DNA from 2 places in the Microlunatus sp. YIM B11417 genome. Region 2 is predicted to be linked to the other one. Evidence: riboswitches for the same ligand, from Rfam matches in the RefSeq annotation. Region 2 holds a riboswitch; the other holds the start of a gene.
The links. Region 2 has a riboswitch for S-adenosylmethionine ahead of thrC (threonine synthase). Riboswitches for the same ligand answer to the same signal wherever they lie in the genome.
Positions count from the first base shown of each region.

Region 1: another riboswitch for S-adenosylmethionine. It lies ahead of AC6CCG_RS29095 (aminotransferase class V-fold PLP-dependent enzyme); the one in region 2 lies ahead of thrC (threonine synthase).

Region 1 covers NZ_JCAMPJ010000009.1:90,479-96,009, reverse strand. The annotation lists gene AC6CCG_RS29115 (aspartate carbamoyltransferase catalytic subunit) at 1-667, opposite strand, end outside; gene pyrR (bifunctional pyr operon transcriptional regulator/uracil phosphoribosyltransferase PyrR) at 667-1,203, opposite strand; gene AC6CCG_RS29105 (hypothetical protein) at 1,292-1,600, shown strand; gene AC6CCG_RS29100 (DUF5130 family protein) at 1,587-1,973, shown strand; gene AC6CCG_RS29095 (aminotransferase class V-fold PLP-dependent enzyme) at 2,086-3,450, opposite strand; SAM riboswitch class IV at 3,497-3,599, opposite strand; gene AC6CCG_RS29090 (hypothetical protein) at 3,713-4,603, shown strand; gene leuA (2-isopropylmalate synthase) at 4,768-5,531, shown strand, end outside.
Region 2 covers NZ_JCAMPJ010000001.1:474,483-480,013, forward strand. The annotation lists gene AC6CCG_RS02295 (Gfo/Idh/MocA family protein) at 1-337, opposite strand, end outside; gene AC6CCG_RS02300 (DUF3263 domain-containing protein) at 522-830, shown strand; gene AC6CCG_RS02305 (aminoglycoside phosphotransferase family protein) at 863-1,663, shown strand; gene AC6CCG_RS02310 (hypothetical protein) at 1,641-2,057, opposite strand; SAM riboswitch class I at 2,174-2,285, shown strand; gene thrC (threonine synthase) at 2,299-3,579, shown strand; gene AC6CCG_RS02320 (ubiquitin-like small modifier protein 1) at 3,576-3,851, shown strand; gene AC6CCG_RS02325 (ABC transporter permease) at 3,866-5,089, opposite strand; gene AC6CCG_RS02330 (ABC transporter ATP-binding protein) at 5,086-5,531, opposite strand, start outside.

The DNA.
Region 1 (5,531 bases), on a different contig from region 2:
TGATCACGTCGGCCCGGTCCAGCACCGCGTCGAGGTCGGTCGAGACCTCCACCGGCCAGCTGTCGATCCCGGACGGCAGCAGGGTCGGCGGGGCCACGATGATCACGTTCGCCCCGAGCGTGCGCAGCAGCGCCACGTTGCTGCGCGCGACCCGGGAGTGCGTGATGTCACCGACGATCGCGACGGTCCGGCCGGTGAAGTCCACGGTGTCCGGATCCTGCTCCCGGAGGTGGCGGCGGATGGTGAACGCGTCCAGCAGGGCCTGGGTCGGATGCTCGTGCATCCCGTCGCCGGCGTTGATCACGTGCGCGTCGATCCACTGCGAGGCCTGCAGCGGCGCGCCGGAGGCCTGGTGCCTGATCACCAGAGCATCGACGCCCATCGCCGCCACGGTGAGCACCGTGTCGCGCAGCGATTCGCCCTTGGACACCGAGGATCCCTTGGCGCTGATGTTGATCACATCCGCGGACAGCCACTTGCCGGCGATCTCGAACGACGACCGGGTCCGGGTCGAGTCCTCGAAGAACAGGTTGACCACGGTGCGGCCGCGCAGGGCCGGCAGCTTCTTGATCGGCCGGTGCAGCACCTGGGCCATCTCCTCGGCGAGATCGAGGATCTCGACGATCTCGTCATGATCGAGATCGGCTGCGGACAACAGATGTCGCATCAGGCGGATTCCCCCTCCGCACCCGAGTCCCGGGTGATCGTGACCTCGTTCACGCCGTCGAGTTCGGCGAGCCGCACCTGGACCCGTTCACTGGCCGCGGTGGGCAGGTTCTTGCCGACATGATCGGCCCGGATCGGCAGCTGCCGGTGCCCCCGGTCGACCAGCACCGCGAGCCGTACCGCACGGGGCCGACCAAGATCACCGAGCGCGTCCAGCGCCGCGCGCACCGTACGCCCGGAATAGAGGACGTCGTCGACCAGCACCACCGTCGTGTCGTCCAGGTCCACCGGCAGCCGGGTCTGGGCCGGCGCCCGGGTCGGGTTGCGGCGCAGGTCGTCCCGGTAGAGCGTGATGTCGAGCGCCCCGACCGGGACCTGGACTCCCTCGACGCCGGCGATCGCCTCGGCCAGCCGCTCGGCCAGCGGCACGCCGCGGGTCGGGATGCCGAGCAGCACCAGACCGTCCGCGCCGCGGTTCGCCTCCAGCAGCTGATGCGCCATCCGGGCACACGCCCGGGAGATCTGCTCGGCGTCCATCACCACTCGGGAATCCGCCGCGGACGCGTCGGCTGCGCGGTCGGACACGGTGCCTCCTTCTGGGGCGTGATCGACTACCGTATGGGGCGTGAGTGAACTGCTGAGCATGGTAGTGCCCCTCGAAACGCTATCGGGCTGGCCCGAGGTCGCGAACCCGACCGTCCTGCAGACGCTGGGCGTGCTGGTGGGCATCCCGGGGCTGGTGTTCCTGGCGATCTTCGCGCTGGGCAAGGCGCCCTCGCTGATCCGGGCCAACCAGCGGCAGTCGCTCGCGGTCACCGAGCCGATCTGGCTCGGTCGCGGTGCCGAACCGGCTCAACTGGAACAGGGCGCCACCGCCGGTGAACTGCCCGCCGCCCCGGCGGCCGAGGTCGGAGGCGCAAGTGCCCGCTGGTAACGATCTGACCCCGCAGCAGCTGCACCGGATCGAGCAGGCGGTCGCCAACGCCGAGTCGGTGTCCGGGCTGACCTTCTCCGTCTTCATCGGCGTCGCCGAGGAGGATTCCCGGCGGTACGCCGAGCGGCTGCACGCCGGGCTCGACGACCCGCGCCATTCGGTCCTGGTGCTCTGCGACCCCGGCTTCCGGGCGCTCGAGATCGTCACCGGTGCCGAGGCGCGGCGTACGCTGGATGATCTTGAATGCCGGCTGGCCGCGGCGAGCATGCAGTCCTCGTTCGCCGGCGGCGACATCGTCGGTGGCCTGGTGCTCGGCATCCAGCAGCTCGGCGAGGCGGCCCGCAAGCCGCGCACGCTGCACGTCAACCCCTGACACCTCGGTGCCCTGAGCCTGTCGAAGGGCCGCAGTCCAGTGCCCTGAGCCTGTCGAAGGGCCAAGCCAGGTCATGCCGTGCCCTTCGACAAGCTCAGGGAGAGTTGTGACGTCAGCCGCGGCAGCCGGTGCCTCCGGTCTCCAGCTCGGGCAACCAGTCCGGCGCCGGGCGTGGGTCGGGCACCGGCTGAATCCGTCCGTCCACCTCGCCGTAGCTCCAGCTCGGGCCGTCCGTGATCAGCCGGTGCAGGCCGGTCAGCAGGGCATCGACATCGGCTGACGAGGAGCCCAGCCCGACGCTGACTCGGATCGCCCCGTCGGCGCAGCCCAGCCGGTTCAGCAGCGGATGGGCGCAGAACTTGCCGTCCCGGACCCCGACGCCGTGCTCGGCCGACAGGTAGGCCGCCACCAACCCCGCGTCGAAACCCTCGATCGTGAACGCGACGATGCCGACGGTGTCGGTGCTGTCGTCGAAGATCCGCAGCAGCCGCGCGCCCGGCACCTGGGTGAGCCCGGCCCGCAGCCGGTCGGTCAGCGCCCGCTCGTGCCGGTCCCGGCGCAGCCGGCCGAGGCCGGTGAGGGTGCGGCAGGCCGCGGCCAGGGTGACCGCGCCGAGTACGTTCGGGGTGCCGCCCTCGTGTCGGGCCGGGCCGGTGGTCCACTCCGTGTCGTCGGTACGGACCCGGCGGACCGCACCGCCGCCGGCCAGGTAGGGCGGCGCCGTGTCCAGCCAGTCGGACCGGCCGACCAGGACCCCGGCGCCGAACGGGGCATAGGTCTTGTGGCCGGAGAAGGCCAGGTAGTCGATCCCGGTGCTGGCCAGGTCCACGTCCCGGTGCGGCACCAGCTGGGCCCCGTCGACGGCGAGCCGGGTCCCGGTCCGCCGGCACAGCTCGGCGATCCGGTCCAGTGGCAGCGTCTCGCCGGTCACGTTGGAGGCGCCGGTGATCGCGAGCAGGCCGACCTCGGGCCGGGCGAGCTCGGCGGCCAGCAGGTCGAGGGTCGCGGCGATGGTCGGGCGGGCGGTGAGCACGGTCGCGCCGCGCTGCTGCCAGGGCAGCAGGTTCGCGTGGTGCTCGATGTCGAGGCAGACCACGTCGAGGTCGGCCGCGACCGCCCGGGCCAGCAGGTTCAGGGCGTCGGTGGTGTTGCGGGTGAAGATCACGTGGTCGTCGGCGCGGGCCCCGGTCGCCGCGGCGACGGTCCGGCGGGCCTGCTCGTACGCGGTGGTGCTGGCGGCCGACGCGTAGCCGGCGCCGCGGTGCACCGACGCGTAGTAGGGCAGGGCCCGGCCGAGCTCGTCCAGCACCTCGGTCAGGGCCGGCGCGCTGGCGGCGTAGTCGAGGTTCACGTACGGCGTGGCATCGCCGTTCACCAGCGGGACCACGAGGTCGGCGCCGCTCACCGTACGCAGCGGAGCGATCGACGGCAGACACCGCAGGTCGGTGGCGGTACGGGATTCGATGACGACGGACATCGCCGGACTCCTCACGGTCGTGGGGCCTCGGACGATCTTCCGGTACGGCCCGCGCTTGCCAAGGGTGGCCGTGTGTTCACCCGGGGCACCCCGCCGCGGAGGAGGGTTGCCGACCAGCAAGCCGGGGCTGAACGCTGGTACTCGTCACACGTACTGCTGCCGACCATTGCAGCCGACGGCACCGCGGCGACGCAAGCCGATTGGCCACATTTTGAGAAGGGTGTCCGATTTATGAGACTGCCCGGTCGCTAGGGTGACCGCCATGGATCAGGGCATCTCCGCATTGATCATCGTCTGCGGGTTCGTGATCGGGTTCGTCGGGATCGCCGTCGCCAGCCTGCGCCGCAAGCGCCGGTTGCGCGCCGAGTGTGACGACCTCGGCCGCCGGCTCGGCGCACGCTGGTTCACCGCGGAACTTGGGCTGCCGTTCGGGCGGGTGGCCGACCCACTGACCGGCGCTTCGTACACCGGGACCGGCAAGCCGTTCGACTACGCCTTCGCCGCCGAGTACCGCGGCCGCCGGGTGGTCCTGCTGGAGTATTCGACGCAGACGGTGTCCAACGGCTCGACGAGCCGGGTCGTGCATCACTCGATCCAGGTGCTCGGACCGCAGACGGTGCCGTTGAAGATCGTCTCCCGAGCCCTCGGCCTGCCGACGATGTTCTTCGGCGGGTTGACCGAGGTCGCGACCGGGCACAGCCGCTTCGACGAACAGTTCCAAGTGCTGGCCGCCGATCCGGCGAGCGTCGCCGGCGCCGTGCCGCCGGCGGTGATCGACTGGCTGCTGGCCCACCCGGAGGGGCGGTCGATGATCACCTTCGCCGGTGACGGCTTCGAGATCGCCGTGCCGGGTCCCTTGCCTGGTTGGGATTCCACCCGCACTCTGAACCAACTGGCCGACCTCGCCGACGTGTACGAGTCCGGTGCCGTGCACCCGAGCCGGCGGCTGGAGCTGACCCCCCAGTCGCCGCCCGGCAACAAGGCGCTGTCGGCCGTCGCGGGCTGCCTGATCGGCGCCACCGTGATCTTCTGGATCACGGCCTTCACGATCAGCAATCCGTCCAGCGGCCTGGTCGTCATCGCCGTGCTGGTCGGCCTGGTCGTCGTCGGGGTCCTGCTGAACCGGCTGCTGGCCCGCCGGCGGCGCCGCTGAGGCCGGGTGGCCAAATCCGGGTCGGTGTGGCTACAGTGGGCGCCATGACCCTCTGGTCGCTCCTCCTTCGCTGCCGCAGCGAGGCCCGCTAAGGGCTGGCACCCTCGCTGCGGAGTTCGTGCGTCCAGCCGAACAGGAGTTCACCCAGCAGCGAGGAACCTTTCATGACCAGCAACACCACCCCGGTCGGCGCGACCCGTCCCCAGTCCGTACCGGTGCAGCAGCCCAGCCCGATGCCGTTCCAGCGTTATCGCGCGTACACCCCGATCGCCCTGCCCGACCGCACCTGGCCGGAGCAGCAGATCACCAAGGCCCCGCGCTGGCTGTCGACCGATCTGCGGGACGGCAACCAGGCCCTGATCGACCCGATGACGCCCGCCCGGAAGCTCCGGATGTTCGAGCTGCTGGTGCGGATGGGCTACAAGGAGATCGAGGTCGGCTTCCCGTCGGCGAGCCAGACCGACTTCGACTTCGTCCGCCAGTTGATCACCGAGGAGCGGGTCCCCGAGGACGTCACGATCTCGGTGCTGACCCAGGCCCGGGAGGACCTGATCGAGCGGACCGCCGAGTCCCTGGTCGGTGCCAAGACCGCGACGATCCATCTCTACAACGCGACCGCGCCGCTGTTCCGGCGGGTCGTCTTCAAGATCGACAAGGCGGAGTGCCTGGCGCTGGCCACCCGCGGCACCGAGCTGGTCGTGAAGTACGCCGAGCAGCACCTGGGCGACGTCGAGTTCGGGTACCAGTACTCGCCGGAGATCTTCACCGGCACCGAGCCGGAGTTCGCGGTCGAGGTCTGCAACGCCGTGATGGACGTGTGGCAGCCGGGTGAGGGCCGGGAGATCATCCTGAACCTGCCGGCGACGGTGGAGATGTCCACCCCGAACACGTACGCGGACCTGATCGAGTGGTTCGGCCGCAACGTCCG
Region 2 (5,531 bases):
AGGCGATCAGCACCTTGGCGCGCGGCTCGGAAACGGTGATCGGCTTCTCGATCAGGACGGACTTGCCGGCTTCCAGGCAGATCCGGGTCGACTCGAAGTGGTCGCTGTGGACGGACGCGATGTAGACCACGTCGACGTCCGGGTCGGCGGCCAGTTCGGCATAGGAACCGTACGAGCGGGCGAAGCCGTGCTGGCGGGCGAAGGCGTCGGCCTTCTCCTTGGAGCGTGACCCGACGGCGACCAGTTCGGCCTCGTCCGGGAGCAGCGCCAGGTCGGACGCGAACACGCCGGCGATGTGGCCGGCCCCGAGAATCCCCCACCCGATGCGATCCGTCATGCCCACCATCAAACCGCATCCGGACCGTCTGTGGTGCTCGGGTGAGGCGGACTTGGGAACCGCTTGCTACGCTCGGCCACGGCCGTCGCGGACGTCCCGGCCCGGTTTCGCCGGGATTCCGGGGCTCGCGGGGGCCACGGCGCGGTGAATGACATGGCTGTGATTCCGCCCTACTATGAGGAACATGGTCGCCGCGACGAATCCCCAGCAACACCCCGTCGACCCCACGGAGACGTTGAGCGAACGCGATTCCGACATCCTGGCCTTCGAGCGCCAGTGGTGGAAATTTGCCGGCGCCAAGGAGCAGGCGATCCGGGAACGCTTCGGCCTGTCCGCGACCCGCTACTACCAGGTGCTGAACGCTCTGATCGACCGTCCGGAGGCCCTGGCCCACGATCCGCTGCTGGTGAAGCGGCTGCGCCGGCTGCGGGCCAACCGCCAGCGCGAGCGCTCGGCCCGCCGGCTCGGCATCGACCTCAACATCGACGCTTGACTCCTCGCTGAGCTTGCCGGAGGGCGGGCCCGTTGAGTGCGTACGCGGCCGAACTGGCCGACCTCTGGCAACTGACCCTCGGCCCACGCCTGCCCGGCGGTTCGGCGGGCGAGGTCCGCTCCGTGACCAGGGCCGACGGCACGCCCGCGGTCCTGAAGATCTCGAAACCCCACCGCGAGGCCCGGTACGAGCCCGATGCACTGGCCGCCTGGAACGGCAACGGCGCGATTCGCCTGCTGGACCGCGACGACACCGGTTGGGCCATGCTGCTGGAGCGCTGCGAGCCCGGAACAACGCTGGCCGCCGCCGGTCCGACGGTGGCGCTCGACGTCCTGATCGAGCTGCTGCCGCGGCTCTGGATCACGGCCGACGGACCGTTCGACACCCTGGCCGAGGAGTCCCGGCTCTGGCTCGACGACCTGCCGCGGGAGTGGCAGGAGTCCGGCCGCGCCTACGACCGCCGCCTGCTCGACGCCGCCCTGGAGTTGCTCGCCTGGCTGCCCGGCAGCCAGGGGGAGCAGGTGCTGGTGAACCAGGACCTGCACGGCGACAACGTGCTGGCTGCGGAACGGGAGCCGTGGCTGCTGATCGACCCGAAACCGCTGCTCGGCGAGCGCGAGTTCGCGGTCGCGCCGATCGTCCGCTCCGGCGAACTCGGCTTCTCCCGGGCCGAGGCGGTGGGACGGCTGGACCGGCTCTGCGGCGACCTCGGCCTGGACCGCGACCGCGCCAAGGGCTGGACCATCGCGCAGACCATGGCCTGGGTGATGGACGAGGACGGACAGCCCTGGGCGGGCTCGCTCGAGCTGGTCAGGTGGTTGCTGGCGGACTGACGTACCCGCCGCTCTCCAGGCCGGCCTGCCGCTCGAAGAAGTTGCCGAGGGCGCGGTCGCCGGTGCAGAGCATCGACCAGCCCAGACAGGCCGAGTACGCGAGCAGGAACGGCAGGCCGAGGCAGTAGAGCCACTGCCAGGTGTGGCCCTCCTCGTGCTCGAGCAGCCGCGGGTTGCGGCGCAACTGCTCGTCCCAGCTCTCCCGCGCGATGACGACGTTGCCGACCGTGAAGGCCGCCGCGTACGGGAAGCCGAGCCGGTACCCCTCCGCCAGCAGCAGCCCGCGCGGGCCCGAGGTCACCCGGGCACCGCCGATGCGGGCCGCCAAAAGCCCGAACGGCGTGGACAGATTGATCGCGTTGCCGATCCGGCGCAGCTGATATCGCAGCTCCATCGGCCCTCCGCTCCGCCGCCTGGTCCACCATGTGGGCACTGGTCTTGCGATCCGAGAAAGGATTCGGGATTCCTCCGTCTCGGACCTTACGCTGACAATCGCTCCTTCATACGGGGCACTCATCAAGAGGGGATGAGGGATTCGGCCCTGAGACTCCCCGGCAACCGGCCGACCGACGGACACGGTGCCACTTCCGACTCGGCGACAGTCGACCGAGAAAGATGACGAAGGACGTGATCGCGTGACCACGGCTACCGCCACCGAAGCACCCGCCGGCTGTCGACCCGGAGCTTTCGGCAACGCCACCCATCTGATCTGCCGGGCCTGTGGCGCCACCGGCCCGCTGGGCCCGTTCTATGCCTGCGTGGAGTGCTTCGGCCCGCTCGAGGTCGGGTACGAGTTCCCGGCCGTGACCCGGGCCGACCTCGAGGCCGGCCCGAAGAGCATCTGGCGGTACGCGCCGCTGCTGCCGGTCCCGGCCGACATCGCCACCTTCCGGTCCACCGACCCCGGCTTCACCCGGCTGGTCGACGCGCGCAACCTCGCCGATGATCTTGGTCTGCGGCAGCTCTGGGTGAAGGACGACTCCGGCAACCCGACCCACTCGTTCAAGGACCGGGTGGTCGCGGTCGCCCTGTCCGCGGCGCGCGAACTGGGCCTGAAGGTGCTGGCCTGCCCGTCCACCGGCAACCTGGCGAACGCGGTCGCCGCGGCCGCCGCCCGGGCCGGCATCCGGTCCGTCGTGCTGGTCCCGGAGAACCTGGAGCGGCAGAAGATCCTGGCCTCGGCCGTCTACGACACGACCTTGATCGCGATCGAGGGCACCTACGACGACGTGAACAAGCTGGCCAGCGAGATCGCCGGCGAAGAGGAGGGCTGGGCGTTCGTCAACGTCAACGTGCGGCCCTACTACGCCGAGGGTTCCAAGACGCTGGCGTACGAGATCGTCGAGCAGCTGGGCTGGCGGATCCCGGACCAGATCGTCATCCCGGTCGCCTCCGGTTCCCAGCTGACCAAGATCGACAAGGGCCTGCAGGAGTTGATCAAGCTCGGGCTGGTCGACGAGAAGCCGTACAAGATCTTCGGGGCCCAGGCCACCGGCTGCTCGCCGATCGCGCAGGCCTACCGGGCCGGCCACGACGTGGTCCGCCCGGTGAAGCCGGACACGATCGCCAAGTCGCTCGCGATCGGCAACCCGGCCGACGGCCCGTACGTGCTGGACACCGTGCGCCGCACCGGCGGCGTGATCGCCGACGTCGACGACGAGACCGTGGTCGCCAACATCCAGCGGCTGGCCCGGACCGAGGGGATCTTCGCCGAGACCGCGGGCGGCGTGACCGTCGGCGTGACCGCGAAGCTGATCGCCGACGGCGTCCTGGACCCGGAGGCCGAGACCGTCGTGATCAACTCCGGCGACGGGCTGAAGACGCTGGACGCGGTCGCCGACAAGGTCGGCCCGAAGACCACCATCCCGCCGCGTTATGAGGCGTTCGAAGATTTCTGGAAGGATGAGCGTCCATGACGGCATCGGTACGCATCCCGACCATCCTCCGGACCTACACCGGCGGCGCCAAGGAGGTCACCGCCGACGGCGCGACCCTGGCCGAGGTGCTCGACTCGCTGGAGTCGGCCCACCCCGGGATCAAGGAACGCGTCGTCGACGAGGCCGGCGAGTTGCGCCGCTTCGTCAACGTCTACGTCGGTGACGAGGACGTCCGGTTCGTCGGCGGCCTGGACGCCAAGGTCTCCGACGACGCCAAGATCTCGATCATCCCCGCGGTCGCCGGCGGCTGACCGCCGGGACCTGATCACGGGGCGGTGAGCGCCTCGGTCGGCGACAGCCGGGAGGCCCGGACGGCGGGGTAGAGCCCGGCCAGGCAGCCGATCACCAGGGTCGCGCCGAGGCCGAGTCCCATCGCCCACGGCGGCACCACGGTCGGCCAGCCCTGCAGGTTGGCGTACGTGGCGGTCACCCCGATACCGAGCAGCAGCCCGGCGGCGCCGCCGATCGCGGACAGCAGCAGCGCCTCGACGAGGAACTGGGACCGGATGCTGCCCCGGGTCGCCCCGAGGGCCCGCCGCAAACCGATCTCGCCGCGGCGTTCCAGCACCGAGATCACCATCGTGTTGGCGACCCCGATCCCGCCGACCAGCAGCGCCACCGCGCCGAGGCCGAGGAGCAGGCTGTTCAGGGTCGTGTCGGCGGCCTGCTGGGCGGCCAGCGCGTCCGAGGGCCGGGAGACGTCGACCTCGTTCGGCGCCGCCGGGTTGGCGGTGTTGCCGAGTACGGCCTGGACCTCCTCGACGTACGGCTGCGCGGCCCGGGTGTAGATCGTGGTCGGGTAGCCGTCGAAGCCGAGCAGCTCGATCGCCCCGGTCCAGCCGACGATTGCGGCCGTGTCGAACTCGGGCGACAGCGTGACCGGCGCCAGGATGCCGATCACCGTGAACCACTGCCCGCCGAGGTAGACCTGCTGATCCGGCCCGACCGACCCGACGCCGAGCCGTTCGGCGGCGGTCGCGCCGAGCACGACGACGGGGTAGCCCTCGGTGGCCTCGTCGAGGAAGGTCCCGGCGGCCAGCTCGCCGCCGAGGGTGGTCAGCAGTCCGGGCTTGGCTGCGACCACGCTGATCCCGCCCGACTCGGCCTCCGGCACCAGATCGTTGCGGTAGACCTTCGCGCCGCTGATCACCCCGGTGGCGCTGACCGACTCGACCGGACCGATGTTGTCGATCATGGCGGTCGACTCGACGGGCAGGTGGGACTGCTCGCCGAACAGGTTCTGGCCCGGGCTGACGGTGAGCAGGTTGGTGCCCAGCTCGGCGATCTGGCGGTTGAAGTCCTCCCGGCTGGAGCTGGAGATGCCGATCACCGAGATCATCGCGGCGATGCCGATCGCGATCCCCAGCGCGGAGAGCAGGATCCGGGTCGGCCGCGCCCGCAGGCCCGCGCCGCCGACCCGGACCAGGTCGCCGAGGCTCAGGCCGGCCGGCGACAGTCGGGCCGGGCCCGGGGTGCCGTCGTTGATCATGATCGTGCTCCTTCGGTACGGGCGTCGGCGATCAGCTGACCGTCGCGCATCTCGACCCGGCGCGGCAGCGACGCGGCGATGTCCCGGTCGTGGGTGATGATCACGACCGTGGTGCCGCCCTCGTGCAGCTCGCGCAGCAGCGTCATCACGCCGGTACCGGCCGCGGTGTCCAGGTTTCCGGTCGGTTCGTCGGCCAGCAGCAGGGGTGGATCCCCGATCACGGCCCGCGCGATCGCGACCCGCTGCCGTTCGCCGCCGGACAGTTCGTGCGGCCGGTGATCGATGCGGTGGCCCAGGCCGACCCGGTGCAGGGCCCGCTCGGCCCGGTCCAGCCGGATCCGTCGCGGTACGCCGGCGTACAGCATCCCGTCGGCCACGTTGTCGATCGCCGGCACCCCGGCGGCCAGATGGAACTGCTGGAAGATGAAGCCGATCGTCAGCG